Regions from separate parts of the Saccharomonospora cyanea NA-134 genome, predicted to be linked through region 1. Evidence: riboswitches for the same ligand, from Rfam matches in the RefSeq annotation. Region 1 holds a riboswitch; the other holds the start of a gene.
The links. Region 1 has a riboswitch for S-adenosylmethionine ahead of thrC (threonine synthase). Riboswitches for the same ligand answer to the same signal wherever they lie in the genome.

Region 1 (3,396 bases):
ACCACCGAGGAAGAACACCGTGCCACCCGGGAACTCCCGGTAGATCGCCAGCCCGAGGGTGTCGCGGTAGAACGCCGTCGTCACGGCGGGGTCCTTCGGGTTCAGCAGGATTCGGCTGCTCAGCACGTCCATGCCCCCACGGTCTCACGGCCCGCCGCTCGGGGTGCGGCATCTCGCGCCGCCGGCGTTGCTAAGCTGTTGAGCTGTTGCCGTGCGGCATTCCGCAGGGGAGGAAACCCGGGCCCTGCCGCCCGGGGCCGTATCAGCGCGGCAACGACAACCGAGACGAAGGAGCGCCCGCATGGCCAACATCAAGTCCCAGATGAAGCGCATCAAGACCAACGAGAAGCGCCGTCTGCGCAACCAGTCGGTCAGGTCGTCGGTGAAGACCGCGATCCGCAGGTTCCGCGAGGCCGCCGAGGCCGGTGACAAGGCGAAGGCCGTGGAGCTGCAGCGCGAGGCCGCGCGCAAGCTCGACAAGGCCGTGACCAAGGGCGTCCTCCACAAGAACCAGGCCGCCAACAAGAAGTCGGCGATGGCGCTGCGCGTCAACCAGCTCTGAGATCGGTGAGCTTCGAGAACCCCCGGCGCGGACTTCCGCCCGGGGGTTCTCGTCATGACCGCCTCCAGGTGGTCAGCGCTGCCTGCGGGCTGCAACGATGTCGAGAACGGCGCGTTCGAGGGCGTACGCCGGATCGGCCGCGGCACCCTTGACCTCGGCGTTCACCCGCGCGGCCACGCGCATGGCCGCAGCGAGCCCCGCGGCACTCCAACCCTTCGACTGGCCCTGCGCCTTGCGGATCTTCCACGGCGGCATGCCGAGCTCACCCGCCATCTGGTTCGGGTTTCCCCTCCCGGCCGCGGACACCCTGGCTATGGTGCGCACCGCGTCGGCGAGAGCGTCCGCCAGCAACACGTGGGCGACCCCGATCTGCTGGGCCCAGCGCAGCGATTCCAACGCTGCCGCACGGTCACCGGCCACCGCCTTCTCGGCGACCTGGAACCCCGTCACCTCCGCGCGACCCCGGTGGTAGCGCCGCACCGCCTCCTCGTCGACCGACCCGCCCGAGTCCGCCACCAGCTGCGTCGCCGCCGACGCCAGCTCGCGCAGATCCGTGCCCACGGCGTCGACCAGGGCCACCACGCCGGCGGCGTCGATGCGGCCTCCCGCCCTGCGGACCTCGTTACGAACGAACGACTCACGCTCGGCGGGCTTGGTGATCTTCGGACATTCCGTGACGGCGGCGCCTGCCTTGCGCAACGCCGCGGGCAGCGACTTCGCGGCCTTGCTGCGTCCACCGCCGCTGTGCACGACGACCAGCACGACGCCGTCCGCCGGGTCGGCGATGTACGACAACACGGCGTCGGCGTTCTCCTGACCGATGTCCTGGGCGGCGTCGAGCACGACGACGCGTCCCTCGCTGAACAGTGACGGGCTCACCAGTTCCGCGAAGTACGAAGGCGTGAGTTCGCTCACGCGCACGCGGACCGCGTCGGCCCTCGGGTCGGCCAGGCGCGCGGTGTCGAGCGCTTCGCGCACAGCCCTTTCGACGAGCAGTTCTTCCTCACCGAGTACCAGGTGCAGGGGCGGTGGCGTGGTGGCTGGACGACTCACGGTTCGATCCTGCCACGAATGACCTCGCCCGCGGCGCACGTGGCACGCGGCGCGGCCCATGCCGTACGCTACCTCTCGTCGCCGCGACACACCGACGGCGAACCACAACCGAACAGCTCATCCAGAGGGGCAGAGGGACCGGCCCGTTGAAGCCCCGGCAACCGGCGTCAGCCTGTCATCTCGGATCACGCGAGGTAGCTGACGACATCGGTGCCAATTCCGTCCCGCGTCAGCGGGAAAGATGAGGAAGGACCTCGCGATGACCGCAGTTGTATCCACGCCCTCCCGCCGTGCCGTCGACCTGGGCCCCGCCGTGGAACTCGTGTCGAAGGAGGAGGGCCACCGCCAGCCGCTGGCTCCGGAGTTCGTCTCCCCGCACGACTTCTCGCCGCTGGAGGTCGCCTACGACTTCGGGCGCGTGCGCCGGGAGGACATCGAATCCGGACCGCGCAACATCTGGCGCTACAAGAAGCTGCTCCCCGTTCCGTCGAACGTCGAGGAGATCCCGAACACCGAGCCCGGCTGTACCCGGCTGGTGCGAGCGGACCGGCTCGCGAAGGAACTCGGTGTGCGGCGACTGTGGGTGAAGGACGACACCGGCAACCCGACGCACTCGTTCAAGGACCGTGTGGTGGCCGTGGCTCTGGCTGCCGCTCGTGAGTTCGGCTTCGACACCCTTGCCTGCCCCTCCACCGGCAATCTCGCCAACGCCGTCGCCGCCGCCGCTGCCAGAGCGGGCTGGCGGTCGGTCGTGCTGATTCCCTCGTCGCTGGAGCGGGCGAAGGTACTCACGACCGCCGTGTACGACGGCGCGCTGATCGCGGTGGACGGCAACTACGACGACGTCAACCGGCTGGCCACCGAACTCGCCGCCGAGCACGAGAGCTGGGCGTTCGTCAACGTCAACGTGCGGCCCTACTACTCCGAGGGGTCCAAGACGCTCGCCTTCGAAGTCGCCGAACAGCTCGGCTGGCGGCTCCCGGAACAGATCGTCGTTCCGATCGCGTCGGGCTCGCAACTGACCAAGGTGGACAAAGGTTTCCGGGAACTCGGCGAGCTCGGGCTGGTGGACGCCGCTTCGTATCGCGTGTTCGGCGCACAGGCCACCGGGTGCTCACCGGTGTCGGCCGCGTTCCGTGACGGGCACGACGTGGTGCGGCCGGTGCGACCGGACACCATCGCCCGCTCGCTGGCGATCGGCAATCCAGCCGACGGTCCGTACGTCCTCGACACCGTGCGCCGCACGGGCGGAGCCATCTCCGACGTCAGCGACGACGAAGTGGTCGAGGGCATTCGGCTGCTGGCCCGCACCGAGGGGATCTTCACCGAGACCGCCGGGGGTGTCACCGTGGCGACGGCGAAGAAGCTCCTCGAGGCGGGCAAGCTCGACCCGGACGCCGAGACGGTACTGCTGATCACCGGTGACGGGCTGAAGACCCTCGACGCACTCGGCGACCGCGTCGGCCCCAAGGCCACCGTGCCGCCGTCGGTGGAGGCCGTGCAGACCGCACTCGACGGCTGAGTCCTCCGGTTCGGCCCGGCCGCCGACGCGGCGCCGCACCCCGCGTCACCACGGCGGGTTCACCCTCGTCCACCACGACGGCCGTGTCGCCTCCGGTGTCGGTCCTGGTCACCAGCGACCCCACTCCGGCGAGCACCTTCAGCGTCACCGGGCTGGGATGGCCGTAGGAGTTGTCCGCCCCCACGCTGGTGACCGCGATCCGTGGCGACACCGCCGTGAGGAAGCCCGGGAGCGTGTACCGGCTGCCGTGATGCGGGAC
Region 2 (3,396 bases), 2.4 Mb from region 1:
CAGGGCCGTGCCGCCGTACAGGGCGAACGGTACGTCACTGCCGAGCGTCGCGGCCACCTCCGCCAGCTCGTCGCGGTGCAGGTCGAGGTTCCACAGCGTGGAGCACGCGAGCAGCGCGGCGGCGGCGTCGGCGCTGCCGCCCGCCATGCCTCCGGCCACGGGGATACCCTTGCGGATCACCACGCGTACCCGGTTGGCCTCGTCCGGTTTGCCGACGTGTTCGGCCAGCGCGCGGACCGCGCGCACAGCCAGGTTGCCGTCGTCGGTGGGCACCAGCCTGGCCCCCTCGCCGGAGACCTCGATCCCGGCCTCGGGGCTCGCGAACACCGTGACCTCGTCGGTCAGCGACAACGCGTGGAACACGGTCGTGAGATCGTGGTAGCCGTCGTCGCGCAGATCACCGACCGACAGATGCAGGTTGATCTTCGACGGCACTCGCACGGTCACGGGCGGCGGTACGACGGCAAGCACGCCCACCAGCCTACTTGGCCGCCCGGAACCGCTGGTTCAGGCGGCGACGTCGCGCAGGCCGTACATCGGCGTACTCACGTGCGCGCCGCGTTCGGCGATCCACGCCAGTGCGGCGTCGGCCCGCTGGCCCTCCACGCCGAGGCGGAAGCGAGCCACCGGAGTGTCACCGAGCCGGGTCAGGCCGCCACCGATGGTGGTGAAGTCGACTTCGAAGCGGGCAGCGGCCTCGGGCAGCAGGGCTCCCACGGCGGCGAAACCGACGAGGACGACGTCCACGGCGCGGTCGTAGGCGGACAGGTGTGTCCTCGGGGTGTCGACCCGGGGCAGCAGGGCCTCCGCGATCGGGCTTCCGGGCTTGCCGAGGAGGCTCAGCAGCGTGCCGGACTCGACGACCCTGCCCCGGTCGAGCAGCGCGACCTCGTCGCAGACCCGGCGGGCGATGTCGGCGTCCCGGGAGGTGACGATGACGGTGGCGCCCAGTTCGGCCCTGGCCCGGTCGAGGACGGACAACACCGCGGCGGACTCCTCGCCACCGACACCGTGGGTGGGGTCGTCGGCCAGCAACACCGACGGCGCCGTGGCCAGTGCCCGTGCGAGGGCCACGCGACGCTGCTGCCCCGCGGTGAGTTCCGACGGCAGCCGTGCGCCCGCCCGCGAGAGCCCGATGACGTCGAGCAACGTTCCGACCCGGCTGCGCCTGCGGTCGGGGTCCACGCCCATCCGCTCCAGCGGGGCGGCGATGTTGCCCGCGACGGTGCGCTCCGGCCGCAACGCGGGGTCCACCACCGCGACCTGCCGTTGCGCGCCCCACAGCTTGCGGCCCGCGAGCCTGCTGGTGTCCATGCCGTCGTAGCGCACCGTGCCCCTGTCGGGCCGCTCCCGCAGCGCGACGCAGCGTGCCAGCGTCGTCTTACCGGCCTGCGCCGGTCCGACGATGCCGAAGAGTGAACCCGCGTTCACTGTGAGGTTGACATCGCGCAGCGCGACCACGGGGGAGTCGGCGGAGGTGAACGACTTACTGACGTTCTCGACGGTGATCACCAAAGCTCCAGGCAGCTCGAAAACGGGCGTCCAGCACAGGACGTCCGAAAGTAGGCAGACGGCTAAGAACCGACGTTGGTCGAAAGGAAGGGCGCTCAGCGGGAAACGGTGTGGCTACAACAAGCACACACCGTGCGACGGCCTTGATCGACGACTCGACGCTGCGTCAGGAGCGGCGTGCGGTACACAGGTCCTCCATCGGTCCTGGCGGTAGCACCTTCCCCATCGGGGCGGTTGCTGCGACGTCTCGGAGCCAGGTCTCTCGGTCGCTCGGGATGGATGCCCCCACAGTACATCGAACCCACCACGCGGTTGGCAAGCGTGGCTGGGCGAGATCACACTCTCGCCGCAACCCGGGCGAGTTCGGCGAACATCTCGACCGTGAGTCGTTCACCTCGGGTGGCGGGATCGATGCCCGCGCGAGTGAGAATCTCGGCGGCACGGTCGGCCGACCCCGCCCACGAGGCCAGGGCGGCACGCAGGGTCTTGCGGCGTTGCGCGAAGGCGGTGTCGACGAGCTCGAACACGGTGTCGCGCTCGACGTCCTCGGGTGGACTCGACCGCTCGAACGCGACCAGCGACGAGTCGACGTTCGGCACCGGCCAGAACACCGACCGGGACACCGCCGCGACCTTGCGCGCCCGCCCGTACCACGCGAGTTTCACGCTGGGGACGCCGTAGACGCGGCTGCCGGGTGACGCGGCCATGCGATCGGCCACCTCGGTCTGGACCATGACGAGCGCGTGGCGCAGCGACGGCAGCTCGGCGAGCAGGTGCAGCACGACGGGCACGGCCACGTTGTACGGCAGGTTCGCCACCAGCGCCGCGGGCGCGGTGGGCAACTCGTCCGCGCGCAGCCGCAGGGCGTCGCGTTCGAGCACGGTGAGCCGCGCGGCACCGTCGGGCGCGTGCTCGGCGACGGTGGTGGGCAGTCTCGCGGCCAGCACGGGATCGATCTCCACCGCCAGCACACGGGCACCGGCGTCCAACAACCCGAGAGTCAGGGAACCGAGGCCGGGGCCGACCTCGAGCACCGGGTCCCCCGGCGCCACGTCGGCGAGGTGCACGATGCGACGCACGGTGTTGGCGTCGTGCACGAAGTTCTGGCCCAGCTTCTTCGTCGGCCGCAGCCCCAGCGCCGAGGCCAACCGGCGGATCTCGGCGGCTCCCAGCAGGCCCGGTGTGTCGCTCACCGGGCCAGCCTAAAGTCCTCGCCGGACAGCGGGTCCGCGGGCTCTACTGCGGCAGCCCGAGCTGTGAGGAGCAGTGCGGCCAGGCACCGTAGCCGCCACGGGAGTCCCGCAGCTTGGTGGCGATCGCGATCTGCTGCTCGCGCGTGGCCTGGTGTGGGTACGCCGCGTACTGGGTGCCGCCGTAGGCGTCCCAGGTCTGCTTGTTGAACTGGAGGCCGCCGTAGTAGCCGTTGCCGGTGTTGATGGACCAGTTCCCGGTCGACTCGCACTGCGCGAGCGCGTCCCAGACGGCCCCGTCGCTGATGGGCGGGACGTCCGGCTCCTTGGTCCCTACCCGGACGATCTTCTTCTCGGCCTTCTTGACGACCTCGACCGACAGCTCCTCGCTGTCGATCACCTTGCCGTTCTTCTTCGTCACGCGGTAGGTGACGAGCTTCTCGCCCGCCTTGCCCTCGTCCTCGACGACCTCCTTGCCCTTCTCCAGGGTGTCGTCGTAGATGGTCTCGACCTCGGGCTCGATGACCTCGGTCTTCTTCACCACCGACACGCCGGTGCGGCTGACGTGCACCTCGGCGCCGTCGGTGAGCTTGAACTCCGCGCCCTCTTCGATCTTGTCCTGCTTGCCGAGGCCGAGGTTCAGCTCGGCGAGCAGCTCCTCCGCGGTGACGGCGTTGGTGGTGACCTCACGGGG

Region 2: another riboswitch for S-adenosylmethionine. It lies ahead of SACCYDRAFT_RS21080 (methionine ABC transporter ATP-binding protein); the one in region 1 lies ahead of thrC (threonine synthase).

The regions. Positions count from the first base shown of each region.
Region 1 covers NZ_CM001440.1:1,515,868-1,519,263, reverse strand. Annotated here, with positions in the region: gene SACCYDRAFT_RS07350 (VOC family protein) at 1-132, opposite strand, end outside; gene rpsT (30S ribosomal protein S20) at 302-562, shown strand; gene holA (DNA polymerase III subunit delta) at 635-1,615, opposite strand; SAM riboswitch class I at 1,730-1,863, shown strand; gene thrC (threonine synthase) at 1,875-3,137, shown strand; gene SACCYDRAFT_RS07330 (ComEC/Rec2 family competence protein) at 3,031-3,396, opposite strand, start outside.
Region 2 covers NZ_CM001440.1:4,519,407-4,522,802, forward strand. Annotated here, with positions in the region: gene SACCYDRAFT_RS21075 (4-(cytidine 5'-diphospho)-2-C-methyl-D-erythritol kinase) at 1-471, opposite strand, end outside; gene SACCYDRAFT_RS21080 (methionine ABC transporter ATP-binding protein) at 508-1,512, opposite strand; SAM riboswitch class I at 1,705-1,794, opposite strand; gene rsmA (16S rRNA (adenine(1518)-N(6)/adenine(1519)-N(6))-dimethyltransferase RsmA) at 1,848-2,705, opposite strand; gene SACCYDRAFT_RS21090 (resuscitation-promoting factor) at 2,749-3,396, opposite strand, start outside.